2 regions of the Streptomyces sp. NPDC005435 genome follow, and region 1 is predicted to be linked to the other one. Evidence: riboswitches for the same ligand, from Rfam matches in the RefSeq annotation. Region 1 holds a riboswitch; the other holds the start of a gene.

Region 1 (14,468 bases):
CTTTCGTCGTCCAGCCGGCCCGCGAAGTCGGCCAGTTCTTCGGCTGTCTCCCCGCGTACCCGGGCGGCCGCGACCCGCAGCGCGAGGGGCAGTCCGCCGCACTGGGCGGCGATCCGGCGTACGTGCTCCCCGGCGCCCTCCTCGCGCAGGGCCGCCGCGGCGAGGATCAGCTCGCAGGAGCGCTCCGGTGGCAGGGCGGCCAGGCCGAGACGGTGCACGTCGTCCAGCGCGGGCAGCCGGTGGCGGCTGGACACCAGGGCCGCGCAGCCCTCGGGGGGCAGCAGCGGGCGGACCTGTGCGCTGTCGTGGGCGTTGTCGAGGAGGACGAGCACCGAGCGGTCCCTGAGGTACTCCCGGAAGGCGGCGGCGCGGTCCTCGGCGTGCTCGGGGACGGCGTCGAGCGGCAGCCCCAGCCGGTACAGCAGCCGGCCCAGCGCTTCGCCTGGCGTCAGCGGGGGCAGGTCGGCCGCGTACCCCTGCAGGTCGATGGCGAGGACACCGCCGGGGAACCAGCCGCGCCGGTGGGCGAAGTGGGCGTTCTGCAGCAGCAGTTCGCTCTTTCCGACACCCGCCGGACCGGTCACCAGGGCAACTCGCCGGCGCGGGACGCTTCCGTCGTCCGGGGCGAGGACGTCCAGGAGTGTGCGCGTCTCCTCGTCCCGGCCGACGAACACGGAGGACGGCGCGTGCGGGACGCCCAACGGCCGCACGGGGGCCGGTGACAGGGTCATGGTGACGTTGGCCGCCTGGACGACCGTACCCATGAAGGTGCCGCCGCTGATGGCGTTGCCGACGCGGGCGACGGATTCTCCGGTCACGCCCACCCCGACGGCCGGCCGTCCCCGGAACGGCCGCCGTCCTGCGCCGGAGGCGGCGGCGTCGGGGTGTGGTTGACGGTGAGGCCCGAGAAGTCCCGGCCCTGCAGCACCGGTGCGTGCTGGACGCCCCCGCTGATGGAGTTGTGGATCGAATCGCCTTCCACGCGCACCTGGTTGGCCTGCTCCTGCCAGGTGGTGAGCGCGGCCCGGAACTCCGTGTCCAGGGCGGACCGTACCGCCAGCGCCGTGCTCAGGGCGTGCGCGGCGTTCTGATCGTCGGGGTTGCGGTCCAGCCGGGCCAGTTCCGCCTCGCCGGTCGGGAGCGCGGGATCGGGGGCGCCCGCGTCACCGTCCCCGTCCGCGCCGCCTCGGCGGAAGGGCCGCCGCACCAGCGCCGAGAGCCCTGCCCAGGCCTGCTTGCCGAGTTCCCCTCCGGCCCCGCCGGCCAGCGAGACCAGCAGTGCCACAGACACCGGATCCATGTGCCCCCCTGTTGTCGACATCCTCGGGAACGCGCCTCCCGTGCGCGGTGAGCAGAGGCGTCGGCGCCGTAACGGCCGTCCACCACCACTTACTTCACCCGGAGGCTTCCCTCACCCGAGCAGTCTACGGCTCGTCGTCGGGGCCGGGCCGGTCGTTGGTCATGCGGTCGACCTGGCGCCAGAGCCCGGACGGGAGGACGAACAGGGCCGTCGCGGCGACGCTCTGCGCGTACAGGTCGCTCTTGCGTCCCACGGAGGACGGCGCGGTGCGGCGCACCTCTCTCAGCATGCGCCGGCCCCGGCTCCGGTTACCGGTGAGCACCAGCGCCACCCCGAGCCCGTACTGCGCGTGCAGCGTGTCGGGGTGCCGGGGGCCGAGGGTGGCCGACAGGCCGTCGTAGGCGTGCTCGTGCAGTTCCGCCGCCTGCCGGTACTCGCGCAGCTGGGCGTGCGAGCGGCCCAGCATCAGCCGGGCGCGGAGCGTCAGCGGGTGCCGGGGGCCGTACCGGCGGTCGAGCCGGGAGATCGTCTCCACCAGGTGCGTGCGGGCCTTGTGTGGACGCCCCAGACACAGCAGGGCGTAGCCGTACTCCACGTCGGCGGCGAGCGTGGCGCCGTTCAACGGTCCGTGCCGGGAGCGCAGTTGCTCCCGGAGCCGGGCCAATGACTCGGCGGCCTCCCGCCAGTTCGCCGGATCGGGGCCGAGCTCCAGCAGATGCAGGGTCAGCCAGGCCTGCGCCAGCACGGACTGGGCCGCCACGGAGTGCATGTGCTCGGGAAGGCCCTGTTCGCGGTACCAGTTCCGGACGGTCTCCGCGGTCTGCCGGGCCTCGCGCTGGGCGTTCGTGGACAGCTGGACGACGGCCAGCTCGATCCGCGCGGCCTGGAGGCGGTGTCCGGCGGTCTCGGCCGGCTCACGGGAGAGGAGGGCGACGAGGGCTTCGGCGTACGTCAGAGCGGTGCGCATGTCGCCGCGGAGCCGGCGGCTCTTCAGGTAGCCCAGCCACAGTTCCGTCGTGGCCTCATCGACGGCCTGCCCGTCACCGGCCGTCCCCGTCCCGGCCGGCCGGACGTCCGACAGCGGCGGGAGCGCCGCTCGTACGGTGTCCCAGCAGGGGTCCGCCGCCTTGATCCGGCCGAGCGAGTCGAGGGCCTGGGCCAGCACGGTCACGGCGGCGGTCCCGGCCGGCGAACCGGCCGGTGCGGCCCGGCGCGCGAGGCCGGCGTAGTGTCCGGCCCTTTCGTACCCGCCCGCGTCCAGATGGGCCTGCGCGGCCCGGAGCAGCTCCGGTGCCGTCCCCATAGCCGACGCCAGGGCCAGATCCCAGTGCCGGGCGGCCGCGACCGGCTCGCCGCGGTCCTCGTGGAAGACGCTCAGCACGCGGTGCAGCGTGTGAGCGGTGCCGGCGGGCACGTCGGAGCGGCGGGCGAGGGCGGCGGCGTGCGGCATCAGCTCCTCCGGTACGCCGCCGGGCGACTCGGCCTGCCGCAGCAGCAGTCCGGCGGCGGTCCGGGCGAGCAGGGACGGGGGAACGACGGGAGGCAGAAAGCGCCGCGCCGCTTCCCGGACGATGGAGTGGAACTCCCAGCGGTCCTCGGTCCGGGCCGCCAGCATGAGGTCGCGCAGACCGGTGAGCGCGTCGCCCGGATCGTCCCCGGCGGGCCGCACCTCGGTGACCACGTCGGCGATGAACCGGGCGGGCAGGGACGCGCCCGCGCACACCTCCGTGAGCTGGAGAACGAGCCGCTGCCGCTCGGTGAGCGTCCGGAAGCTCTCGCGGACCAGGACCGTCGCGGCGTCGAGGGCGCCCGGTTCGTCGGCGAGGTGGCGGACCTGGCCGGCGACGGAGAGCAGCCCCTGCCTGTCGCGCAGCCGGCGTCCGGTCAGCCGCAGGCCCATGGCGTGGCCGCCCAGCCGGTCGACGAGGACGTCCAGGGCCCGCGCCTCGTCCTCGGTGTCCACCGGACGGTACCTGAGCAGCAGCGCCCGCGCGTCCTCGGCGCTCATCGGCCCGAGCTCCACGGTCGGCATCGTCTCGGCGTAGGGGCCGTGGCGGCTGATCAGCACCGTGTGCAGCCACGGTTCCGCCGGCAGCAGGAGCGGCTCGACCTCCCGCCACTCCAGGCCGGGCGGCAGGTCGTCGACCACCCACAGGGCCGCCTCCCGCGCCGTGTGGAGACGGTTCGCTACGGCGGCGGTCAGCTCCGCGGCGTCGGCTCGGCCGGTGTCCGGACCGGCCTGGAGCGTGCGCGCGATCCGGCGCACCTCGGCGTGGTAACGGTCCGTCATGTCCGACCGTGTGGTGCCCGACAGGTCCAGCCAGTGCACCCCGCCGGGGTACGCCGCCCCGAACTGCCAGGAGTAGGCGGCGGCGAGGGCGGACTTGCCCGCACCGGCGACGCCGAGCAGCGCCACCACGGGACCGGACGTCACCTGCCGGACCAGCGGATAGCCGGCCTCACGGAGCCGGGAGTGCAGCTGCCACTGTTCGCGGTAACGGCCGACGAAGCCGTACTCGCCCGCGACGCGGTTCGCGATCCAGCGAGGCCGCTCGGTGAACCGGGGCTCGCCGATGGTGCCCCGCACGGACCGCAGCCGCTCCCGGATCGCGGCCTCCAGCGCGGCGTACGCGGCCTTGTCCCCGTACTTCGGCGCGCGGGCGAAGGAGGCGTCGGCCAGCTCCACCGGGAACAGGTGATCCTCGTCCGGCTCCGGGTTGATCACGACGATGCGCCCGGCGGGATTCCCCTCCCGCTGACCGGCCAGCAACGCGGCTGTCAGCTCGAACTGGCAGGCGTACCGGATCGGGTAGCCCGCCGAGAAGTACACGAGCAGCAGGCGGGACGCCGCCAGCGCCCTCTCGATGGCCGCCGTCACGCCCTGGCCGGTGCGGATGCCTTCGTCGAGAAAGACGCGCAGGCCTCTGGCGTGCAGTTCCTTCGCGGTCCGCTCGGCCATGAGCCGGTCGTGACCGCCGAACGAGAGAAAGACGTCGTACTCGTCCACCCAGGTCTCCTCGCTCCGCCCGCCCCCGGAACCCAGCACGCCCAGCACTTCACGGTACGCGACGCCCCCGCACTCTGGCCGAGAACGATCGTCGGCAGTGGACATGTCGACATGAGGTCAGGGGTAACTGTCCCTGTCGGCCGACATATTCGCGCGCACCATGAAATCGCCCCGCACAGTGGGTGATCGACCCACCCGTACGGCACCTCCGATCCGCGACGAACACCACGTAAGCGAACCCCGAGCCGCCGCCCGTGCACGCGGTCCGTCTCTTTCCGGGCCCAGTCCCCGCCAGGAGATTCCGACATGTCCTACGACAGCTCCGGGTTTTCCCCCGGCCGACCGCAGTCCGACGACTCAGAAGCCGACGGAACGCCCCGCAGTACGCCCGGTTGGTCGACGGAGCAGGGGGCGTCCGGGCCGGAGCCCGCGGGGTGGCGGTCCGGTCCGGTCCGCACCCTGCGCCTGTTGCGCCGCGCCTACCGCTGGCAGCGGCGCGTGCCGTCCCTTACCGCGCTCGGCTACTTCGCCGGGTTCCTCTTACTGACGGTCAAGGCGCCGGGGCTGATGACCCGTCCGGGGCCCGGCGGCCTGCCCACCGGGCTGGTACTGGCCCTCGCGCAGATCCCCGTCACCTGGCTGGCCGTCCTGCTCTACGAAGTCTCCGCGCGCTCCGTCGTCGACCCGCTGATCCGCCGCGCCCGCCAGGCGTACCCGGCGCCCACGCACCGGAAAGGGGCCCGGTGACGGAGTTCAGCGGTCCCGCGCAGTCCTGGTCCCTGGCCGCCTTCTGCTCCGTCGTCGCGCTGACCCTGCTGCTCTGCGTCCTCACCGGCCCGGACGCGGACGACCTCGCCGAGTTCTACACCGGCTACAAGTCCCTCTCGCCCCTGCGCAACGGCCTCGCCATCGCCGGGGACTACATCTCCGCCGCCACCGTGCTCACCATCGGCGGCATCATCGCGCTGTGCGGCTACGACGGGGTGGTCCTCGCCCTCAGCGCCGTACTGTCCCTGCTCCTGCTGATGTTCCTGCTCGCCGAGCCGCTGCACAACACCGGCCGCTACACCATGGGCGATGTTCTCGGCCACCGCCATCCCGCGCGCAGCGTCCGCGTCGCGGCCTGCGCCGTCACCCTCGTCGCACTCGTCCCGATGATGATCGTTCAGCTCGCCGGTGTGGGTGAACTCCTCGCCTACGTCATGGGGTTCACCGAACCCGCCATGAAGAACGGCTGCGTGGTGGGCGCCGGGATACTCATGATCAGCTACGCGGCGCTCGGCGGGATGCGCGGCACCGCGCTCGTCCAGATCTTCAAGACGGTGATGCTCCTCGCCTCCGGTCTCGTCGTCAGCGGACTGATCCTGCACACCTTCGGCTGGAGCACCGAGACGCTGTTCCGCACCGCCGAACGCCAGAGCGGAGCCGGGCCCGCCTATCTGCGCTGGGGGCTCCAGTACTCCAGCAGTCCGCACCCCGCCCTCGACATGGCGAGCACCCAGTGCGCCATCGTGCTGGGCGCCGCCTGCCTGCCGCACGTCACCATGCGCATGTACACCGCCGGAACACCGCGCCAGGTCCGCCGGGCCATGTCCTGGGCGGTCTCCTCGGTCACCCTGTTCATCCTGATGCTCGTACTGATCTGCACCGGGGCCACCGCCCTTCTCGGCCGCGCGCGTATCGCCGGAGCCGATCCGCACGGCACCACCGCCTATCTGCTCGGCGCCCGCGCCGCGTTCGGCACCGGCCTCTCCCGCTCCGAGAGCCTGCTCTTCGCCACCGTCACCACCGCCGTCTTCCTCACCCTCCTCGCCTCCGTGGCGAGCATGACGCTCGCCTGCGCCAACGCCCTCGCCCACGACCTGACGGCCTCCCGCCCCACCCCGCTGCCCCCGGCGCGCGAACTCACCCTCGCCCGCTCGTGCGCCCTGCTGGTGGGCATCCCCGTCATCCTGGCCGCTGCTCTCGCCCAGCACCGCAGCCTCCAGCCCCTGGCGACCCTCTCCTTCACCCTCGGCGCCTCGGCCATCGCGCCCGCGCTGCTCTACACCCTCTTCTGGCGCCGCTACACCCGCGCGGGTCTGCTCGCCACGCTCGTCGTCGGCACCCTCACCGTCCTCGTCCTGACCCCGGGCACCACCCTCGTCTCCGGCTCCCCCCTCTCCGCCTTCCCGGAAGCCGACTTCGACTGGTTCCCGTACAACACCCCCGCCCTCGCCTCCGTCCCCGCGGGCTTCCTCGCCGGCTGGCTCACCACCCTGCTCTCCGGCCGCAAGGCCGCCGACCGGGAACGCGGCCGCTACGAGTCCGCCGAACGCCGCCTGCTGGCGGGACCGCCACCGCCACCGCCACCGTCCGACCGGACGCCGTGAACTCCGGCCTGCGGGTTCGGGTGGGTGTCAGTGGCGTGTGAGAGTCTGTTTTGTCTCGCTCGGGGGTGCGGTGGAGTGGTGTTGCCCGTGGGGGGACGGGGGGCAGGGCGTGGCGACGGGACGGCCCCTGGCCTGTGGCCGTGCTTGTGGCCGTGCCCGCTTCCGTGCCCACCGTGCCGGCGGACGTGTCGGTGACGGAGGACGAGATCCAGGGGTCGTTCGTGCGGCGCAAGCGGCATGCGGTCAGCGGGTCGCGTCCCCTGCCTCCGGCCACGGCGACCGTTCGGACGTCACCATCGGCACCCGCATCCTGGCCACGCTGGACCGGCGTCAACTACGGCTGTTCGTGACGCCGTTGAAGCCGTGGATCGTCGTGGCCGGGCATGTGGTCGGCTACGAGTACGACCTCCGGGTACTCGCCCGGGAACCGCCGGGTCACGCAGTTGCCCGGCAGCCTGTCGCGGCATGCGGTGTCCGGGCACCTGATGAGGATCAGCGGGCAGGCGAGGGCCGCCTACGCGGAGAGCGCCGTGAGCGGCGGAGAGTCCGTGGCGTGGCTGCCCATGCGTCCACGCGCTCCGCTCGCACCGCGCCCGCGCAGCCCGTCGGCGTTGCCAGGACAGCGCCGGAGCGAGGACGGCCAGGGCGAGCAGGGCCGTGATCGTGATCAGGTGAGGCGTTCGGCCCTGCGTGAGTGTGTAGGGCGTGTAGCTCAAGCCGCCGACGGCGACGCCCGGCGGGGGCGGCCATTGGGCGGTGTCCAGGCCGGTGAGCAGGACGAAGGCGTGGGCATCGCGGCGATGAAGAACATCCCCCCGCGCAGTTCGTAGCCCTCGGCGGCACCACGGTCGCCCCGGGGCCCCGCGCTCGCAGCCGCCCTCGACGTACCCGAGCAGCCCTCTCGTTCACAGCGCTATCGGCCGGTACCCGAGCGCCTCGTCGACGAGCTGCTCGGGCGAGGCGCCGCGCAGGCCGGCCGGGGGATGGAAGATCAGGTCGCCGACCCGGGGATGCGGGACGTTGGCCTGGAGGAGGCGCAGGTAGTAGCCGGTCTCCGGGCTGCCGGCGAGGATTCTGCGGACCACCTCGACGAGTTCGTCCGTGACGATGTCCGCGATCCGAGGGCGGGCCGGACGCCCGGCCTCGGACGCGAACTCGCGCAGACTCCGGCTGCCTTCGTACGCGGTGAAGTCCAGGGCCACGTAGGCGTGGCCCGTCTTCGCGTTGAAGCCCCTGATCTCGTCCTCCGCGCTCTCGTCTCCGCGAAGCAGCAGGCCGGCGATCCGCTCGATGTCGTCGCAGAGCTCCGCCAGCCGCTGCCGGCTGACGGGCGGGGGTGACAGTTCCGGTCTCAGGTCCACGGCCGCATTGTGCCGCCTCGGAACCGGCCGGGCCCCTCGGCCCCCGCCGGAGCTTCGAGACCCCGCCCGGCCGACCGTGGCTCAGCGGTCTGCGCCGTGTCTCCTGCGGGCGCCGCCCTGTCCGATGATCTCCCCGCGCCGAGGCCGGCGGGCCCGGTGTCATGGGCCAGGCCCGATGGGAGGCTAGGCCATGGCCTCCCGGTTCGCGTGCCTCACGGAGTGGAAGCCCACTTCACCCTCGCCGAGCTGGTAGCCGACACTCACGACGCCGACCTCCCCGACACGGTGGGCGGTTACGGCAGCCCGCTCTGATCGCCGCGCCGACCAGCTGAAGATGCCCGCTACGTGGAGTGCGGCCGGGTTCACGCGCCCCCGCGTTCCCGGGGAAGCTTCTGGCCCGCCTCGATCGGCACCGGCAGCCGGTTCTCCGCCGGAGGCAGCGGGCAGGTGGCGAGGTCGGTGTACGCGCACGGCAGGTTGGCGGCGCGGTTGAAGTCCAGGAGGACGGTGCCGTCGGGGGCGGGCGGGGCGATGGCAAGGGCGCGGTTGGCGGCGTAGGTGGTGACGCCGGAGGTGGCGTCGGTGAACAGGACCGTCAGACCGCCCTCGCCCGCACCCGGGAACGCGGTCAAGGCGAGGGCGTGGCCGTCGAGTTCGAACTCGACCCGGCCCGGCGCGTCGTACACGTGCTCAAGGCCCTCGACCGCCGCGCCCACGGTGGTGGGGCGGGGTGTGTCGAAGGGGACGTAGCGGCCGGTGACGGCCCAGCGGGGGTCGGGGGCGTAGGCGGGGGTGCCGGTGAAGGCCGTACGCAGCGGGGCGTCCGGGTGGCGGGGGCGGACGATGTCGTGGCCGCCGCGCTTGGCGATCTCGATGACGGCGTCGCCCCAGACGGCGTCGACACCGCCGCGTTCGGGGAGGACGCCGAAGCGGTGTTCGCCCCGGACCGGCACGCCGTCCACCAGCAGTTCCTCGCCCTCGTCCAGCCGCACCACGACACCCTCGGCGCCGGTGTGCCACGTGCCCGGCGCGTCCGGGAAGCGCTGCGGGCGGTCGTCCAGCCAGTGCAGGCCGGTGATCGCCAGGAAGCCGTGCGGGCCGGCGAGCCGGGCCTCGTGGGCGCGGTACCACTCCAGCCAGTCCTCGGTGAAGGCCCGCAGGTCCGTCGTGGTCGCCTCGGTGGTCATGTGAACTCCTTCAATACGCGAGTTTTCAAAGGGAGTTGGACTGGCGGACGTCAGGAGGCCAGTTCGCCGAGGAGGGCCCAGGTACGGCGCCGGTCCTCGTCGCCCGCCATCTCCGTGCCGGAGAACACGACCTCGGTCGCACCGGCGTCGCGGTAGCGCCGTACCTGCGCCGCGACCGTCTTCTCGTCGCCGATCACGGCCAGGTCGGAGGCGCGGCGACCGCCGGAGAGCTCGATGACCCGCGCGTAGGACGGGATCCGCTCGTAGAAGGCGAGGTACTCGGTGGCCTTCCGCCGCACCGCGTCCACGTCGTCCGTGACCACGCCGGGCACGAGGGCCACGACCCGGGGCGCGGGACGCCCTGCGGCCTCGGCCGCGGCGGTCAGGGCGGGGACGATGTGGTCCGCGAGGGCGCGGGGTCCGGCGAGGTACGGCAGGATGCCGTCCGCCAGTTCGCCGCTGACCCGCAGCGCCTGTGGCCCCATCGCGGCGACCAGGATGGGTACGCCGTCCTCGGCGCCGGACACGCGCGCGGGGACCGGGGTGGTGGCGGTCAGCAGTTCACCGTGGAAGTCGGCCGTTCCGGTCTGGGTCAACTGCCGCAGCACGGTGAGGAATTCACGCAGCCTGGCGATGGGGCGTTCGAAGGGCAGACCGAAGCCGGTCTCGGTCAGCAGCTTGGTACCCAGGGCCAGGCCGAGGTGGTAGCGGCCGTGCGTCGCCGCCTGGGCGGTCAGGGCCTGGCCGGCGACGGGCAGCGGATGGCGGCCGAAGACGGGGATCGCGGAGGTGCCCACCTGCAGCCCGGGCACCTCGCGCCCGACGATCGCCGCGAGCTGGGGCGAGTCCGCGCCGAAGGTCTGGCCGAACCACGCCGACCGCAGACCGGCGGCCGCGGCCTCCTGGGCCAGCCGCACGGTGGCGTCGACCTGATTCGGCGCGTCGGCCGCGTTGAGCGCTACTCCCACAGTCATGCCAGTGAAAACGGTCCTCGCGGGGACCGCATTCCGGTTCTTTTGTGACAGCTTCTTGTCAGTCGTGTGTACGGATCAGCCATGTGCGGCCGCGTGCAGCCGTCTGTACGGGGCGGTCGTGTGTGCGGCTCGCACATGTGCGCCGGCCACATGGGGAAGGGCGCTCAGACCGTCTGGTCCGTCGGGCGGACGACGATCTCGTTGATGGCGCGTCGGCGCGGGCTGGTGGTGACGTAGGCGACCGCGTCCGCGATGTCCTCGGGGTGCAGTTTCTCGATGCCGGCGAAGAACCGCTCGTCACTTTCCTGGACCTGCGGCTGCTGATGGCCGAAGAGCTCGGTGTCGACGGCGCCGGGGCCGATCACGCAGAAGCGGACGCCGCGGCTGGTGAACTCCTGGCGCCAGGCCTCGGTGACGGCGGTGACGCCGAACTTGGTGGCGTTGTAGACGGCCACGGTGGGGTGGGCCTGGCGGCCCGCGACGGAGCTGATGTTGACCACGTCGGCGACCCGGCGATCGGCGGTCTGCGCGGCCTCCAGCAAGTGGGGGAGCGCGGCCTTGGTGAGGTACAGCAGCCCCTTGAGGTTGATGTCCACCATCTGGTCCCACTCGTCGGTCCGGGCGCGCAGGGTGTCGCCGTTGAGCATGACACCGGCCGCGTTGACCAGGATGTCGAGCCGTCCGAAGTGGCCGACGACCTGTTCGACGACCCCGTTCGCGGCGTCGGCGCCGGTGAGGTCGGCCTCCACCGCGAGGGCCCGGCCGCCCTTCGCCTCGATGGTCCGGGCGAGTTCCTCCACCCGCTCACGGCGGCGCGCGACCAGCGCCACGGCGGCGCCTTCCTCGGCGAGCCGTACGGCGGTGGCGCGGCCGATGCCGCTGCTGGCGCCGGTGACGACCGCGACCGTTGTCTCCAGCTTCGCGGACATATTTCGCTCCTTCTGGGAATGAGGGCAGTTCAGTGGCCCATGTAAATGGCCTATCACATCAATGTAAGAGCCCTCTTTCATCGAGTCAAACATGGAGGGGGTGGGATCATGGGCGCGCCCGCACCTGCACCCGCACTCGCGCCCCTGTGTGCCGGACCGGCTTGGAGTGGCTTGATGTAAGATGTCCCTTACATTCAGCGAGGGAGGGTCGGCGAATGCCTCGGCGCAGCACGTATCACCATGGCGATCTCAAGGCCACGCTGGTCACGACCGCCCTCGACGTCATCGCGGAACAGGGCGTCGGCGCCCTCTCGGTCGCCGAGGTCGCCCGCCGGGCCGGGGTGAGCAGCGCGGCCCCCTACCGCCACTTCGCGAGCCGCAAGGATCTGCTGATCGCGTGCGCGATCACCGCCGCGCACCGGCTGACCGGCGAACTGCGGGCCGCGCAGGCGGCGTTGGGTGACCCCGGTGACCCCGGTGACCCCGGCGGCCTCGGTGACGCCCCCGGCCGATCCGGTGACCCCGTCGAGGCCATGGCCGCCGCCGCGGCCGTCTACACCCGCTTCGCGGCCGAGCACGGCTCGGGCTTCGACCTCATCTACGCCGAGGAACTCCGGGACGCCGGGAGTCAGGAGCTGATGGAGGCCGGACGCGCCGTCATGGACGCCCTGTTGCCCGCGGCCCTGGCCGTCACCGGTGAGGACGCCAAGAGTGCCCTCCAGTTGTTGGAGCGTCAGATCGCGGCAGCCCACGGCTACGCCACACTGCTGCGCAGCGACTTCCTCGCGCGACGTCACGCGACCGTGGAGGACGTGGCCTCCGACGCCGCCGCCATCGCCCGCAGCCTCGCGAACGACGCCCGGCGTGCGGAACGCGGCGACTGAGAGCGGGAGTTGTCGATGGACCTCGTACCCGACCCGCCGCACGGAGTCGCACCGCTTCTGCTCGGGACGATCCTTGGCGAGGCGCCCGCCCCGGTTCCCGGGTGGGGTGAGCCACGGGTGCTGCGACGGCCGGCCCGCAACTCGGCCAAGGCGTAATGGAGTTTGGACCTCGTCCGTGTGCAGGCCCTGGCCGAGGGCGGCGAACGGGTGCCCGCGATCGAGGTGCGGTGGGCCGGGAAGGGATGCAAGTCCGGTACGCGCGTGCAGCTTTGGGGTCGCGAAGTCTTCACCACCCCCGCCGACGAGCTCTACCAGCAGGCCGGGGCGAGCGGTGGACGGTCGATGCGGCGCAGCCCAAGTACCCGGTGATCCCCAAAGCCTCGCTCGGCTTCACCCGGCAGACCTCGCGGGAGACCGGGCGGGGCGCCGACGGTCTGCCGGCGTGCGTCACCTCGGTGCTGGTCGCGGGGGAGGGCTGCGGCGACTACCCCCAGCGGCAAGGGCGTTGACGAGCCGGGGTGTGCGGCCCAGCCGGGCCGCACACCCCGGACGTCGCCTTCCGGGCGCCCGGGCCGTGCGGGTGTACGGCTCGGAGGGACGCGCGCCGGAAGGGTGGGGAGGCCGGGCAGGCGGGAGAGGCTGCCGCGGCCGTCTCGGGGCGGGGGTCAGTCGCTGCGTTCGGCCGCCGCGCAGGTCTCGCACAGCAGGCGCCGTGCCGCCCGGCGCCTGGTCGCGGTGCCCATGCCGGCCGCCCGGTGGAGGACTTGGGCGTACGGGTGCGCGTGCCGGCCGCAGATGCCCGCACCGCACGAGCGGCAGACCGCGACCGCGGCGGTGGTGACGTCCAGGTCCTGGCAGTCGAAGCAGTTCATCGCCGCGCTCCGTTCCGGCAACGGACGGACGGGCGGGCGGAGTCGGACAGCGGCGCGAGTGCGCGTCGCGTGATGGGGGCCGACGATGTGTTCACCCTGCGTACCTCCCGAGGGCATGGGTTTCCTGACGGAGTCAGGAACCATCAGCCCGGGGTGGGCGGTTCGGACCGGAGGGGGTCCAGGCGGGCTCCATCGCCGATGTCGAGTGAACCGCCCCGCGCGGCGGCGGTCAAGTCGGCAGGGCGGACAAGTCGGCGGGACGGACCAGTCGGCAGCGCGGATCAAGAGGGACCGGCGAGCGACCGTGCGGGGCGGCCCGTAGGGATCAGCCGGACGGAGCGGAGGGAACCCGCATGGCCAGGACGGCGATGTCGTCCTGGCGGTCGTCGCCCATCCGGGCCAGCAGCTCGTCCAGGAAGACCTCCAGCGGCTCGCCCGCGAACGCGGTCGCGCACTGGCGCAGCCGGGTCAGCCCGCGCCCGATGTCCTCGCCGGGACGTTCCACGAGCCCGTCCGTGTACAGGAGGAACGTGCAGCCGGGCGGCAGCGTGACGGTCGCGGTGTCGCGGTCGAGGCCGGGATCCACGCCGAGGATGGGGGCGTGCCCCTCCTCCAGGAGGTCGCTGCGGCCGTCGGGGCAGACCAGCAGGGGCGGCAGATGCCCGGCGTTGGTCCAGTGCAGCAGCCAGGGCGCGTCCGGGGGCGTCTCCACGCGGGCGATGACCGCCGTGACCAGCTCGACGGCGGTCAGACCCTGCATCACCCGGTCCAGCCGGCCCATCGTGCCGGCCGGGTCGTCCCCGCTGTCGTAGGCCAGCGCCCGCAGCATGTTGCGCAGCTGGCCCATGCGGACGGCGGCGGTCAGATCGTGGCCGACGACGTCGCCGACGGCGAGGATCAGCGAGCCGTCGGGCAGCCGGAACGCGTCGTACCAGTCGCCGCCCACCTCCGCCCGCTCCCGCGCGGCCACATAGCGCGCGGCCAGCTCGACGTCGCCGACGCCGGACAGGTCCGGCAGCAGGGAGAGCTGCAACTGCTCGGCGGTGTGCTGCTGGAGCGCGTAGAGCCGGGCGTTGTCCAGCGCGAGGCCCGCCCGGTGGCCGAGGTCGGCCGCGAGCGCCTGTTCCTGCTCGTCGAAGCGGGTCGCCGGGGCGCGCCGGACGAAGGTCAGCGCGCCGAGCGCCTGCCGGCGGGCGCGCAGGGGCACGATCAGCGCGGTTTCCGCGCCCAGGCTGCGGTACAGCCGCCACTGCGCGGCACGCAGCGGGTCGTCCGGCTCCGGGCCGCCGAAGCGGTCGACCACCACGGGGCCCGCGCCGCGCAGCACCTTGGCCAGTTCGGCCGCCGACTCGCCCGGCGCCGGCAGGGAGGCGCCCGGCAGCACCCGTACCGCCCGCTCCGGGTCACGGTCCGTGACGGTCAGCCGCCGCAGGCCGTCGCCCTCGATCACGTCGATGACGCAGGCGTCGGCCAGATTGGGCACCACCACCCGGGCCAGCCGGCGCAGCGCCTCCCCGGCGTCCAGACTGGACGCCAGCGCGCGGCTCGCCTCGGCCAGCAGCCGCAGCCGCGCCGCCGAGGC
Region 2 (14,468 bases), on a different contig from region 1:
CGACTGGCGCAAGGCGCTGAGCGGGGCGGTGCGCGAGGCCGCGGCCTGGGCGGGCGGCGCGGTCGACTACACCTACCGCCGCCCGTCCCGCCGCACCCCGGCCCTCGGCGGCCGTGTCGTGCTCCCCAGTCTGCGCAGACCGCTGCCGCGCGTCGCGATCGTCGTCGACACCTCCGGCTCCATGGGCGAGGACGACCTCGCCGCCGCGCTCGCCGAAGTGTCGGGCGTCCTGCGGGAAGTGGGCATCGGCGGCAACCGGGTGACCGTCCTCGCCTGCGACGCCGACGTGCACGCCGTCTCCCGGGTGACCAGCGCCGACGAGGTCGAACTCGCCGGTGGCGGCGGGACGGACCTGCGCGTCGGCATCGGCAGGGCGCTCGCCGCTCCGGAGCGGCCGAACATCGTCGTCGTACTGACCGACGGCTTGACGCCGTGGCCGTCGGAACCCGTCTCCTGCCGTCTCATCGCGGCGCTGACGGGCCGGTCCGCGCCGCAGCCGCCGTCGTGGGTCGAGACGGTACGGGTCCCGACGGCGGACTGAGGGCTCGTCAACTCGCGTAGATTTGGCGAACTTTGTGGATCCCGGAGATGCCGCGCGGCTGAATTCGCGCCATTTATTTTTTGACATGGACTGTTCACGGGGGCGCTCCTGGGCCAAGCTGAGCCCGCCTCGCGAACCCCGCGAGCACTCACGGGCCCCACACACCGGAGGTCTCCATGCGTCGTCGTCTTGCCGCTCCCCTCGTCGTCGCCGCTCTCGCGCTCCCCGCGGTCCTCGTCCCGGCCACCACCGCCTCGGCCGCCCCCGCCGACAAGATGCAGGTGCTCAGCTCCTGGACGCAGACCAGCGCGGCCAGTTACAACGCCTGGTACGCCGCCCGGTCGAACCAGGGCCAGTGGGCGGCCTACGGGTTCGACTGGTCCACCGACTACTGCAGCTCCTCGCCCGACAACCCCTTCGGTTTCCCGTTCCAGACCTCCTGCGCCCGCCACGACTTCGGCTACCGCAACTACAAGGCCGCCGGCGCCTTCGACGCCAACAAGTCCCGCCTCGACTCGGCCTTCTACGAGGACCTCAAGCGCGTCTGCAACAACTACTCCGGCGCCACCAAGACCGCTTGCAACTCCACCGCCTGGACCTATTACCAGGCGGTCAGCATCTTCGGCTTCAAGGCATCCAAGGCGACGGCCGCCAAGTAGCCGTAGCGGCCGCGTAGTCGACGGCAGGGCCGGTTCCCCGTACCGGTCCTGCCGTTTCCGCGTCCGGCGCGCCTAACGGTTCCTCGCGTAATGCCGCGCCGCGCGTGCTCTGTTGGCGCAGGAGGTCTTGCAGTACGTCTGTCTGCCGTGGTCCTGGACGAAGTAGCGGACGCAGCGGGGCGCGGGGCAGGCGCGCAGTCGCTCGCGCAGTGGTCCGGAGAGGAACTCGGCCGCCGAGCGGGCCAGTCGGGCGGGCAGATCGGCGGTCCCCGTGAGGCGCAGGAGCGGGGGTGTGCCGGGGTCCGGCCAGTCCAGGCGTACCGTCACGCGTTCCCGGCCCGCGTAGTGGTTCAGCAGGGCGAGCGCCTCTTCCCGGGAGAGGCCCGGATCGGTGCGGGAGTCCTCGCGGCCGGTGGCGTAAGCGAACAGGGCGCGGACCGCCCGCCGTACGTCGATCACGTCGTCCCGGAGGTCTTCGGCCGTGCCGGGTGGCGCCCACGTCAGAAACCCCGAAATGGTGGCGAGTTCGTCGGCCACGCCGCCGTGGCCGTCGTGGTGGACGGTGCCCGTCAGGTCGAACGGTGAGAGTTCCGCGATGCCGGTTTCCATGAGCACTCCTAACGGTTATGGTCAAGTTTATCGTTAGAACGAGACGAGGGGTGGCGGCGGGTATGGCACAGGGTGCGACGGAGGTCCCGGGCGAGTCGCTTACGGGAGGCGGGAGTTCACGTGTGACCCTCGCCCACATCAGCGACCTCCACTTCGACGGCGGCGCCCGCGCCGAGGAGCGGGTCGTGCGGGTGCTCGGCCGACTGCGGTCCATGCCGGGGCCGTTCGACGCGCTGCTGGTCACCGGGGACATCGCGGACCACGGCACCGAGGCCGAATACGAGTGCGCGGCAAGGCTGTTGGCGGACTTCCCGGTGCCCGTACTGTGCCTGCCCGGCAACCACGACGTGCGCGGCCCCTACCGCAAGGTCCTCCTCGGCGAGCCCGCCTCCGACGCGCCGGTCAACCGGTTCCATCAGGTCGGGCCGCTCGCCGTCCTCATGCTCGACGTGATCGTCCCCGGCCGCGACGAGGGTCACCTGGCCGGCGAGACGGCGGACTGGGTGCGCGCGACGATCCGCGACGCCCTGCCCCCGGGCACGCCGGTCGTCCTCGCCCTGCACCAGCCGCCCGTCGCGCTCGGACGCGACCTGGTCGACTCCATCATGCTCGACAACCCCGACGACCTCGCCGCGCTGATCGCCGAACACCCGCAGGTCACCGCGGTGTTCGGCGGCCACACCCACTCCGCCACCGTGACCACGTTCGCGGGCCGCCCCCTCGCCCTCGGCCCCGGCGTGACCTCCACCCTCCGGCTCGACTGGGAGACCGGGGTGGAGGAGTGGGGCGAGGTGATCGACCGGACGGCTCCGCCGGGGTTCGCGGTGCACGTCATCGAGTTCCCGGCCGAACTCGCGGAGGATTCGGCCGACTTGGCGCCCCGGGCCGCCGGAGCACGGCTGACCTCGCACTTCCGCACCTGCGGCTGACGGCGCGGTCAGGTCTGGTACGGATACAGGGCCACGCTCTCCGATCCCACGTCGATCCGCACCCAGGAACCGTCCAGCCCGCCGGGGACGGGAGACGTCAGATCCAGCAGCACGGACCAGTGACCCAGCTGGAGGCAGGCGGCACCGTCGTCGAGCAGGCGGAGGCGGCCGCTGAGGCTCACCCGGCCGCCTTCCTGCCGGAGTCCGGGCTCGGCGGCAGCGGCCGGCCGGGCGTTCCGGCCCCACCGAATGTCGTCATCGACGGTCCATTCGACGAGGTGCCGGCCGTCCGCCTCTCGCGGATCACCGCGCCAGAGCACCACGGCAGAGCCGATCGGGGTGTGAACCCGGACCCTCGTGTGCGGCGAGATCGGCGGCAGGCGCTCCGTGCGGACGAACATCGCCTCATCATCCATGACGTCACAGGTCAGGACGGCGGCCGGACCCTGAACCCCGACCACCGGAAGCCATCTCGAGCATCGATGTCAGACCCGGGGGATACGGTCGGCCCATGAGAGCTGATGGAACGTTCGGGGTGAAAGCGTCCGTCCCGGCCGAGGTGACACCGGACGCGGCCGTCACCACCGGCAGTTGACGAGTGCCCCCGCCGGCACTCCGACGAGCGCACTCCGACGAGCGCACCCCGACCAGCGCACCACGGACAACGCACCACGGACAGCGCACCACGGACAGCGACCCACCGACCGAGAGGAACGCACGTGGGCTTCATCCGGATCGTCCCGCCCGGCGGTCCCGCGCGCACGCTCGCGCTGGCCCAGCTGACGAACTCCGTCGGCGACGGCGCGTACTACGTCTGCTCGGTGCTGTACTTCAGCCGGATCGTCGGCCTCAGCCCGACCCGGATCGGCGCCGCGCTCACGCTCGGCTGGGCGCTCGGTGCCGTCGCCGGGGTGCCGCTCGGCCACCTCGCGGACCGGCGGGGCCCGCGCGGCATCGCCATCCTCATGTCCGTGGCGACGGGCCTTGCGGTGGGGTCGTTCCTCTTCGTCCGCTCGTATCCGGCGTTCCTGGCCGCCGTCTGCGCGTACACCTGCTGCCAGTGCGGGCTGGGGGCGGCACGGCAGGCCCTGCTCGCCGGGCTGGTCGAACCGGCCCGGCGGACCGAGACCCGGGCGTACCTCCAGTCGACCGTCAACGCCGGACTCGCCCTCGGGGCGGCGCTGGGCGGTATCGCGCTGCGGCTCGACACGGAGGCGTCGTATCTGACGGCGCTGGCGGCGGACGGGGCGAGCTTCCTGCTGGCCGCGGCAGTGCTGGCCCGCCTGCGGCCGCCGACCGGGATACCGGTGGCCACGGGACAGGACGGGCCGAGCCTGTCCGTCCTCCGCGACCGCCCGTACGCCCTGGTGTCCCTCCTCAACATGGTCATGCTGCTCTACATGCCGCTGCTCAGCGTGGTGCTGCCGCTGTGGATCGTGGAGCGCACCGAGGCCCCGAGCTGGACGGTGTCGGCGCTGCTGGTCGTCAACACGGTCGGTGTGGTCCTCTTCCAGGTCCGCATGGCGGGCCGCGTCACGGACCTGTCCTCCGCGTCCCGCGCGATACGGCACGCCGGGCTGGTCCTGCTCGCCGCCTGTGGCTGCTTCGCGCTGTCGGCCACCGGCACCACCGCCTGGACCGCCGGGCTCGTCCTGCTCGCCGCCGCCTGCGTCCAGGTGCTCGGCGAGATGCTTCTCGGCTCCGGCTCCTGGGAGATCGGCTTCGCCCTCGCCCCGCCCGACAAACAGGGCCAGTACCAAGGCTTCTACGGCGCCGGCACCGCCGTGGCCCGCCTCATCGGCCCGCTCCTCCTGACCACCCTCGTCCTCTCCGGCGGCACGCTCGGCTGGCTCCTGCTGGGAGCGCTGTTCCTGACGGCGGGCCTGGCGATGGGCCCGGCGGTGCGGTGGGCCTCCGGCCGGGGCGCGGCCGGGGTGGTGTCCGGGGCGACGGAAACGGGGAGCCGGCAGGCGGAGGGTGATCCCGCGTTGTAGGGCCGTGCCCGGAGATATGCGGGGCCGTGCCCGGAGACTCAGACGACCGACGCCCTGAAGGGATCGGTGGGGATGATCTCCGCCTCGTCGAAGAGCCGCTCCAGCGCCTCGTGCCCGTGACGCCTGCGGAACTCGATCTCGGCCGTCGTCACGGGCAGGGTCCACAGGATGCGGGCGTGGCCCCCGGGGACGGGACAGTGTTCGAGGTCCGGTCCGTGGAGATAGGGCAGGCTGATCAGCAGGTGATCGCAGGCCGACCCCGGCACCCACGGCTCACCGATCGGCATGCTGTGCTCCAGGCCGAGCCGGTGTCCGCGGTGGTAGGCGGCGATCATCGCCATGAGCTCGACGAACCGCTGGTCGCGGACGTGGGCGGTCATCACGAACTCAAGCCCGTGACCGCCCTTCTCCGTCGGGTCCGTCGCGGCCCAGCACCCGGCGGTCACATAGGCCCAGCCGTCGCCGCGCGGACCGGGCCCCACCACGAGTACGCGCGCCCCGGGTGCCACCTCTCGCCGTTCCGCCCCGGAACCGAACCCGGAGCCGAGCCCGGGATTGAAGTCGGGACCCAAGCCGACGGCCTCCACGGCGTGCCCCGCGAAGTACGCCCGGACATGCGACTCAACGGCCTCCGCGGCCGGCACCCTCGCGTCACTCACCGTGTGATCATCCCACCGCGTACGGCCCTCTCCCACGCCGCCCGCCCGCCGACCACAGCCCGACCACACCCCGGCCGCACCCCGTACAAGCCCCCCACCCCCCTCCCCTCCCCGCGCGGCAGCGCCCCTCGCGGCATAGTGGTATCAGCTGACGCAAAAGGCGCGGTCCGGGCGTAACCCGCGTCGGACCGGGCGACGGGAGGCGGCGGGTATGGGTGGCAAGGACCTCTGGAGTCGCGGGCCCGGGCCGGCCGGGACCGGGGACGCCGGGGTGCCCGGGGGACTGCTGGACCTGCTGCACGCCTCGGCCGTGGTGGTCGACGGCCAGGGCCGCATCGTGCTGTGGAGCCCCGAGGCGGAACAGCTCTTCGGGTACGCGGCCGACGAGGCGCTCGGCGCGTCCGTGGACGAGCTGCTGGCCGCGCCGGAGGACGTGGAGCACGCGCACGAGCGGTTCGGGCGGATCCACGCAGGCGAGAGTTTCGCGGGCGTCTTCCCCGCCCGCTGCAAGGACGGTTCCACCCGCCTGGTGGAGTACCGCAAGGGCCGGCTGCACGACCCCGACGGCCGGGTGCTGGGCCTGGCGCTCGCCGCCGACGAGGGCACCGTACGACGCGTCGAGGGCGACCTCGCCCTCTCCGAGCTGCTGATCGACCAGTCCCCGGTCGGGCTCGCGGTGTTCGACACCGATCTGCGCTGGATGCGGATCAACCGCGCCCTGACCACCGCCAACGGGGTCACCGAGCACGAGGTGCGCGGGCGGCGCCTGGAGGACACGCTGCCCGAGCTGGACACCACCGCGATCGAGTCCGCGATGCGACAGGTGCTGCGCACCGGCGAGCCGATCCTCGACCAGCGCACGGTGGGCCGTACCCCGCTCGACCCGGACCACGACCACGCCTGGTCGGAGTCGTACTACCGCATCGAGGACCGGCGCGGGCATCCGCTGGGCGTGGCGGTGTCCGTCGTGGACGTCACCGAACGGCATCTGGCCGCCACCGAGATCGCGGCGGCCCACCGGCACCTCGCCACCCTCACCGAGGCCAGTTCCGGCATCGGCAGCACGCTCGATCTGCAACAGACCGTGCGGGAGCTGGCCGCGGCCGTCGTGCCCCGGTTCGCCGACCTGGCCACCGTCGACGTACTGGACTCCGTGGTCGGACAGCGTTCGCTGGCCCCGCACTCCGGCGAAGGCCACGGCGGCTTCCGTACCCTCGCGGTCGCCGCCGCCCGCCCCGACGGCAGCGACGGCACCGCCGAGCTGCCGGACGGACTCACCGGCTCCGGCTCGTCCCCGCTGCTGTGCCGCAGCGTCCGCGAGGCCGCGCCCGTACTGATCCCCCGCGTGGACGCCGCCGCGCTCCGCGAGCTCGCCCGGGACGAGCAGGCCGCCGAGGCGCTGCGCGGCACCGGGGTCCGCAGCCTCCTGGCCGCGCCCCTGCTGGCCCGGGGCTCCGTGCTCGGCGTGCTCACCCTCTACCGCACCGCCGACACCCGCCCCTTCGACAGCCGCGACCTCCAGCTGGTCTGCGAACTCGTCGGCCGCGCCGCCGTCAGCGTGGACAACGCCCTGCTCTACGGCCGTGAGCGCGAGACCGCGCTCACCCTCCAGCACAGCCTGCTGCCCCAGCAGCCCCCCGACCAGCCCGACGGCCTGGAGATCGCCGTCGGCTACCGGCCCGCGGGCAGCGGCACCGAGGTCGGCGGCGACTGGTACGACGTACTGCCGCTCAACGACGGCCGGGTCGGACTCGTGGTCGGCGACGTCATGGGCAGCGGCATACGCGCCGCCGCGATCATGGGTCAGCTGCGCACCACCACCCGCGCCCTGGCCCGCCTCGACCTCCCGCCCGCCGAACTGCTCGGGCACCTCGACGAGACGGCGGCCGGCCTGAGCGAGTCCTTCGCCACCTGCGTCTACGCCGTCTGCGACCCCAAGCGCGGCACCTGTGTGCTGTCCAGCGCCGGACATCTGCCGCCCGTGCTCGTCCAGCCCGGACAGGGCGCCCGGCTCCTCACCCTGCCCACCGCCGCCCCGCTGGGCGTGGGCGGCGTACCGTTCGGGACGCTGGAGACGAAACTGCCCGAGGGCTCCCTGCTGGCCCTCTACACGGACGGCCTCGTGGAGTCCCGGCACGACGCCATCGACGTCGGCATCGAGGCCCTGAGCCGCGCGCTGGAAGGAGCCGCCGGCTCCACCGCGTCCGCCGGCTCCACCGCGCCCACCGGCCCCACCACCCCCGCCGGCTCGCTCCAGGACATCTGCGACATGCTCCTCGACACCCTCGACCAGTCCGCCGGGGACGACACGGCCCTCCTCCTGGCCCGCCTCGGCCCGCCCGGGGGAGCGGAGTAGGGCTCACCGTTTGCCCGGGCCCCCGGCCGGTTCGACAATGGACGCAGCACTCGCGGCGATGAGGCTCGCCGTAACCGCGGGCGCGTACGCCCGCTGATGGCCTCTGCCGGCACACCCGCACGTCATACGCGAGGAGGTCGGCATGACGATGCCCGACGACATGATGCTCCGCTGCTCCACCATCCTCTTCCGGGGACAGTGCGTGCTGCTCGTCCACCGCACCGCCCAGGGCCTGGACGACTGGGTGCTGCCCGGCGGCACCCCCCGGATGGGCGAGAGCATGGCCGCGTGCGCCCGCCGCGAGCTGCGCGAGGAGACCGGCCTCGCGGTGGAACCGACACGCGTCGCCTTCGTGCTGGAGGCCGTCGACCCCGACAGCAGACAGCGCACCGTCGACCTGGTCTTCGCCGCCGACGGCTCCGCCCACGGCCAGAACCCGGTGGCCCGCGAGCCGGGCATGACACCCGAGTTCGTGCCCTTCGCCCGGCTGCGCGCCCTCGACCTCAAGCCGCCCCTGGCCGGACACCTGCCCGGCTTCTACCACCACGGCGCCCGCCGCTACGCCCCCTACCTCGGCAACCTCTGGCGCCCCAACGACACCGCCTCCCGCATCAGACGCGCCACCACTTTCTTCCGCCGTACCCCGCGCCCCGCCCCCGAACTGGACTGACGGCACCCGCGGAACCGGCCGGCCGGAGGAACGAGGCGCTCCCATGACCGACCCGCACTGGCTCTTCGGCGACCAGCTCGGCCCCCACTTCCTCACCGGCGACGACGCCCCCGCCCGCGACGCCCCCCTCGTCATGATCGAGGCCCGCTCGGTCTTCCGGCGCCGCCGCTTCCACCGCGCCAAGGCCCACCTGGTCCTCTCCGCGATGCGCCACCGCGCCGCCGAACTGGGCGACCGCGTCCGCTACGTCCGCGCCGAGACCTACCGCGAGGGCCTCGGCGAAGCCGTCGGCGACACCCCCGTGACCGTCCACCACCCCACCTCACGCGCCGCCCTGCGCCTGGTCCGCTCCCTGGACCGGGTCCGCGTGCTGCCCACCCCCGCCTTCCTCATCCCGCACGACGCCTTCCGCGCCTGGGCCGACGGCCGCGACGGACGACGGCTGCGCCAGGAGGACTTCTACCGCTGGGTCCGCCGCGAACTCGGCCTCCTCATGGACGGCGACACCCCGGCAGGCGGCCGCTGGAACCACGACCACGCCAACCGCGAACCCCCGCCCAAGGGCGCGAGCACCCTGGGCGCCCCCGCCCCGTACCGGCCCCGCGAGGACGACATCGACGCCGAGGTCCGCGCCGACCTCGACCGCTGGGAACAGCGCGACGGCATCCGCTTCACGGGCCGCGACGGCCCCCGCCGCTTCCCCGCCTCCCGCCGCGAGGCCGTCGCCGCGCTGCGCCGCTTCACCGCACACCGGCTCGCCGGATTCGGCCCGCACGAGGACGCCATGCTCGCCGCCGACCCGGTCATGAGCCACAGCCTGCTCTCGTCCTCCCTCAACCTCGGCCTCCTCGACCCCGCCGAGACCGTCGCCGCCGCCGAGGACGCCTGGCGCTCCGGGCACGCGCCCGTGCACAGCGCCGAGGGGTTCGTACGGCAGATCGCCGGCTGGCGCGAGTACGTCTGGCACCTCTACTGGTACTTCGGCGAGGACTACCGCCACCGCAACGCCCTGCGCCACCACGCCCCGCTGCCCGACTGGTTCGACGGCCTCGACGCCGACGCCGTCACCGCCCGCTGCCTGGCCACCGCCCTCGCCCAGGTCCGCGACACCGGCTGGACCCACCACATCCCGCGCCTGATGCTGCTCGGCAGCCACGCCCTCCAGCGGGGCTGGGACCCGGCCGCGGTGACCGACTGGTTCCACCGCAGCTTCGTCGACGGCTACGACTGGGTGATGCTGCCCAACGTCGTCGGCATGTCCCAGTACGCCGACGGCGGCCGCATGACCACCAAGCCGTACACCTCCGGGGGCGCCTACATCCACCGGATGAGCGACCTGTGCGACGGCTGCGCGTACCGCCCGGGCGACCGCACCGGCGCGCGGGCCTGCCCCTTCACCACCGGCTACTGGTCCTTCGTCCACCGCCACCGCGCCGTCCTCGCCGGCAACCCGCGCACCGCGCGCGCCGTCCAGGGCCTGGACCGGCTCGGCGACCTGGACGAGGTACTGCGCACAGAGCGGGGGCGCGGCGCCGGACCCCCGTGACGCCGCGCCCCGATCCCGCACGTCCTCAGCTCAGCTCGGCGCCCTTGGCCGCGGCCTGCTCCTCGGTGCGCGCGCCACCGGTCGCGAGCGTGCCGCCCGCGCTCTCCAGGTGCGCCCGCACGAACCACTGGAACTGCTCCAGGTCCCGCAGCTGCTCGATCAGCAGATCCTCGGTGGCGGGGTCGATGTCGCCCGCCTCCTTGACCGCGGCCCGTACGCCTTCGATCACCCCGGTGTAGACGAGGTCGAGAGCACCCAGATGGGCGATGGCGTCGCCCCGGCCGATCGAGTAGTCGTCCCAGGTGCGCTCCGCCACCAGCCTGCCCGGCGTACCCTGTGCGACCCCGCCCAGCGCCGCGATGCGCTCCGCCACGTCGTCGGCCATCTCGCGCACCCGGTCCACCTGCGGGTCGATCATCTCGTGCACGGCGATGAAGTGCGGCCCGACGACGTTCCAGTGCACGTGCTTGAGCGTCAGATGCAGATCGTTGAGCGCGTGCAGCCGCAGCCGCAGCACCCCGATCAGCCGCCCCGCCGCCTCGCGCTCGATACCGGGGACGGTGTACTTCGGGGTCAGGTCCTTGATCTCCTTCGTCATGGTTCCACCTCGGGTCTCTCGCGGGCGTTGCGTTCCTTGCCCGATCACGGGTGCCCCGGTCCGGCGCGGTCAGACCTGCCGGGTTTCCGGCCGGCCGGTTCCCGGTTCACTGTCGTCGGCGTTGTCGGCCGGTTTCCGGTCCCGGCCAAGCCGGACGGCGCCCGGCTACGGATTCCCCACGGCGGCCGACGATCACGGCGGGAGACGATCACGGTGGCCGACGATCACGACGGCCGGCCGTCACGACAGGCGACGACCACCACAGCGGGGAGCACGGCGGATGACCACGGACAGGACGGCGACGGACGACCGGCGGACGGAAAGCGCCCTGCTGGTACGGCACGCACCCGAGACCGTACGGGCCGCCGTCCTCACCGCCCACGGCGGCCGCGCCGAGGACCACACCCTCTCCCGCCCCTGGCACCTCGCCGCGCTGCGGATGCGCTCCCTCCTGCGCGCGGTCGGCACCGGCCTGCCCCCGGACCACGTCCTGCTCGGCGAGGTCCGCTACCGCCACCGGGGCTGGAACGACGGCGCCGCCGCCGACGACGTCCGCCGCGCCCTCGCCGAACTGGCGGCCCGCTACGGCCCCGTCCCCGTCGTCCTCGTCGGCCACTCGATGGGCGGCCGGGCCGCCGTACGCGTGGCCGGCCACCCCGCCGTATGCGGCGTGCTCGCCCTCGCCCCCTGGCTGCCGCCCGGCGAACCCGTCGCCCACCTCGACGGCGCCCGGCTGCTCGTCCTCCACGGCGACGCCGACCACGTCACCTCCGCGGCGGACTCCACCCGCTTCGTCCAGCGGGCGCGCGCCGAGGGGGCCCGCGCCGGGATGGCCGTCCTCGACGGCACCGACCACGCCATGCTGCGCCGCCTGCCCACCTGGCACACCCTCGCCGCCGAGGCCGTCTCGGACCTGCTGCGCACCCGGCCCGTCCCCGGGGGCCTGGTCGCCCGGACCACCACGTCCGACGCCCCGGCCGTACATCTCTAGACCCAGACATACCGGGACGCATCCGAACCCGGCGTACGACATGAAACAGATCCATGGAAGGCGGCCGTAGACCCCGGTGGCCGCAGTCCCTCCCGAGGACGAGGAGGAACCGTCCATGTTCACGGTCGACCCGGCCGGCCTCACCGCGATCCTGGCCGCCGCGGACCCCGATCAGCTGCTGCCCGCGCGGGAGCAGATGGCGTTCACCCTGGGCTTCCACATCATCCTGGTGCCCTTCGGCGTGGCGCTGACCTCCCTCATGCTGATCGCCAACTACCGGGGGCTGCGCAAGGGCGACGAGGCGGCCCTGCTCCTCGCCCGGCGCTGGTCGAAGGTCGCCGCCGTGCTCTTCGCGGTCGGCGCCATCACCGGCACCGTCCTCTCCTTCGAACTGGGCATCCTCTGGCCCGGCCTGATGAAGACCTACGGCGCCGCCTTCGGCTTCCCGTTCGCCATCGAGGGCCTCTTCTTCTTCCTGGAGGCCATCTTCGTCGCCATCTACATCTACGGCTGGGACCGGATGCGCCCCTGGGCCCACTTCTGGGCGGGTGTGCCCGTGGCGCTGGCCAGCGTCGGCGGAGCGGCCGCCGTCATCGCGGCCAACAGCTGGATGAACCAGCCCGGCGGCATCACGATGCGCGACGGCAAGGTGATCGACGTACGCCCGGCCGAGGTCTTCTTCAACGGCGCCTTCTGGTGGCAGTTCTGGCACATGCTGCTCGCCGCCTACATCGTCGCCGGATTCGTCGTGGCCGGCGTCTACACGGTCGGCATGCTCCGGGGACGGCGCGGCCACTACCAGCGGCTCGGCTTCCTGATCAGCTTCGTCACCGCGGCCGCCGCGCTGCCCGTGCAGATCTTCGTCGGCGACACCATCGCCCGCGAGGTCTTCGACGACGAGCCCGCCAAGTTCGCCGCCATCGAACTGCTCCCCACCACCGGCAGCCACGTCCCCGAGACCCTGGGCGGCTTCCTCATCGACGGCGAGGTGCGCTACGGCATCTCGGTGCCGAGCGTCGCCTCCATCCTCGCCGGGTTCAAGCCGTCCACCACCATCAAGGGGCTCGACGCCGTCCCCGTGGCCGTACGGCCCACCACCGAGCAGGTCAACATCGTGCACTGGGCGTTCGACATCATGGTGGGCACCTCCATGGTCATGCTGGCCGTCGCCGCCTGGTTCGTGTGGGTGTGGTGGAAGCGCCGCCACACCCTGGAGACCGACCGCTGGTTCCTGCGCGGGGCCTCCGTCTGCGGGGTGCTGTCCATCCTCAGCATGGAGAGCGGCTGGGTCGTCACCGAGGTCGGCCGCCAGCCCTGGATCGTCGTCGGCCTGCTGCGCACCCGGGACGCGGTGGCCACCCAGGGCAACCTGTGGATCACCTTCGGCGTCGTGGTCGCCCTCTACGCCGCGGTCGGCGCCGCGGCCATCTGGGTCCTGCTGTCCATGAAGAGACGGTGGCAGAAGCAGGGCGACGGGACCGTTGACGTGCCCTACGGACCGGACGCCTCGCGCGAGCGCACCGAGGGGAAGGTGTCGTAAATGGCCGACGTGGTCGCGGTGTTCCTCTTCATCGGCGTCATCGCCTACGCGGTACTCGGCGGAGCCGACTTCGGCGCGGGCCTCTGGGACCTGCTCGCGGGCGGCGCCCGGCGCGGCGACGCGCCCCGCCACCTCATCGACTCCTCCCTCGCCCCCGTCTGGGAGGCCAACCACACCTGGCTCATCTACTGCCTGGTCGTCCTGTGGAGCGGCTTCCCCACCGCCTTCGCCGCCCTCACCACCACGCTGTACATCCCGCTGGTCCTCGCCCTGCTCGGCATCGTCCTGCGCGGCGCCGGGTTCGCCTTCCGCAAGGCGACCATCAGCACGCCCGAACGACGCGTGTACGGCGTCGCGTTCGCGCTGTCCTCCGTCCTCACGCCGTACTGCTTCGGCACCATCGCGGGCGGCCTGGCCTCCGGCCGCGTACCGACGGCCGGCAACGGCGACGCCGTCTCCAGCTGGGTCAACCCCTCCAGCATCCTCGGCGGCGTCCTCGCGGTCCTGGCCTGCGGCTATCTCGCCGCCACCTACCTCACGGTCGAGGCCCTGCACCGTGACGAGCACGCCCTCTACCGCTACTTCCGCGACCGCGCCCTGGCCGCCGGAGCGGTCACCGGCGCCGTGAGCATCGCGGGCATCTTCGTCCTCCAGGCCGACGCCCCCCGCCTGTTCTCCCATCTCACCGGCCGCGCCCTGCCGTTGGTCGTCCTGGCCGCGCTCGGCGGCATATCCGGACTCGTCATGCTCCGCGCCCGCAGGACCTTCGGTGTACGGGCCATCGCCGCCGGGGCGGTCGCCCTGGTCGTCGCGGGCTGGGGCGTCGCCCAGTACCCGTACCTCCTCGGCACCCACCTCACCCTCACCGAAGCGGCCGCCCCCGACGCCACACTCGCGGTCGTCGTGGGCGTGGCGTGTGTGGCGGCGGTGCTGATCGTTCCGTCGATCCTGCTGCTGTTCCGGCTGAGCGGGCGGGGGAGCGTGGGGGTGGGGGACCGGTCGTTGTGAGGGAGGTGAGCGGGAAGGGACCACGCAAGGGGTGACATCCCGCTAAAGTGGGGCGACTTGGGCGCATCCGTGAAAAGGGACACCACTCGTGTGCACCGGAGCGCCCCCGCATCCGGCGAACGAGGAACCCCACGGTGAACCCGTACACCCCCGCACCCCCACGGCCCGCTCCGGCCCGCCCCTGGTGGAAGACCACCGCCGCCGGACTGGGCCTTCTGGCGGCGGTCGCCCTCATCGGCGCGTTCAGCTTCCCGCTGGGCTTCCTCGCGATGGTCGCCGCCGTCGTACTGCTCTGGTTCCTCCCGCCCTGGCGCTGGTTCGGCAAACTCGGGGCGAGTATCGGGGCGTTCATCCTCCTGGCGGTCGGC

The links. A riboswitch is a leader RNA that binds a small molecule or an ion and turns the genes downstream of it on or off. The one in region 1 is predicted to bind fluoride.
Region 2: linked by a shared signal. The riboswitch ahead of AB0898_RS14255 (NUDIX hydrolase) and the one ahead of AB0898_RS15885 (DUF2180 family protein) in region 1 are both predicted to bind fluoride.

The regions. Positions count from the first base shown of each region.
Region 1 is NZ_JBEXEQ010000011.1:83,525-97,992, reverse strand. It holds gene AB0898_RS15940 (tetratricopeptide repeat protein) at 1-818, opposite strand, end outside; gene AB0898_RS15935 (hypothetical protein) at 815-1,300, opposite strand; gene AB0898_RS15930 (toll/interleukin-1 receptor domain-containing protein) at 1,425-4,307, opposite strand; gene AB0898_RS31870 (DUF485 domain-containing protein) at 4,776-5,054, shown strand; gene AB0898_RS15920 (cation acetate symporter) at 5,051-6,679, shown strand; gene AB0898_RS15915 (hypothetical protein) at 7,585-8,040, opposite strand; gene AB0898_RS15910 (DUF1684 domain-containing protein) at 8,403-9,227, opposite strand; gene AB0898_RS15905 (LLM class F420-dependent oxidoreductase) at 9,278-10,201, opposite strand; gene AB0898_RS15900 (SDR family NAD(P)-dependent oxidoreductase) at 10,366-11,130, opposite strand; gene AB0898_RS15895 (helix-turn-helix domain-containing protein) at 11,346-12,014, shown strand; gene AB0898_RS15890 (hypothetical protein) at 12,380-12,523, shown strand; gene AB0898_RS15885 (DUF2180 family protein) at 12,680-12,886, opposite strand; fluoride riboswitch at 13,014-13,092, opposite strand; gene AB0898_RS15880 (GAF domain-containing SpoIIE family protein phosphatase) at 13,212-14,468, opposite strand, start outside.
Region 2 is NZ_JBEXEQ010000009.1:264,821-279,288, forward strand. It holds gene AB0898_RS14215 (DUF2201 family putative metallopeptidase) at 1-541, shown strand, start outside; gene AB0898_RS14220 (phospholipase) at 718-1,200, shown strand; gene AB0898_RS14225 (ABATE domain-containing protein) at 1,273-1,809, opposite strand; gene AB0898_RS14230 (metallophosphoesterase) at 1,932-2,738, shown strand; gene AB0898_RS14235 (hypothetical protein) at 2,747-3,139, opposite strand; gene AB0898_RS14240 (MFS transporter) at 3,458-4,732, shown strand; gene AB0898_RS14245 (suppressor of fused domain protein) at 4,771-5,391, opposite strand; gene AB0898_RS14250 (SpoIIE family protein phosphatase) at 5,603-7,747, shown strand; fluoride riboswitch at 7,793-7,860, shown strand; gene AB0898_RS14255 (NUDIX hydrolase) at 7,890-8,417, shown strand; gene AB0898_RS14260 (cryptochrome/photolyase family protein) at 8,461-9,963, shown strand; gene AB0898_RS14265 (DNA starvation/stationary phase protection protein) at 9,989-10,561, opposite strand; gene AB0898_RS14270 (alpha/beta fold hydrolase) at 10,842-11,552, shown strand; gene AB0898_RS14275 (cytochrome ubiquinol oxidase subunit I) at 11,668-13,092, shown strand; gene AB0898_RS14280 (cytochrome d ubiquinol oxidase subunit II) at 13,093-14,100, shown strand; gene AB0898_RS14285 (hypothetical protein) at 14,235-14,468, shown strand, end outside.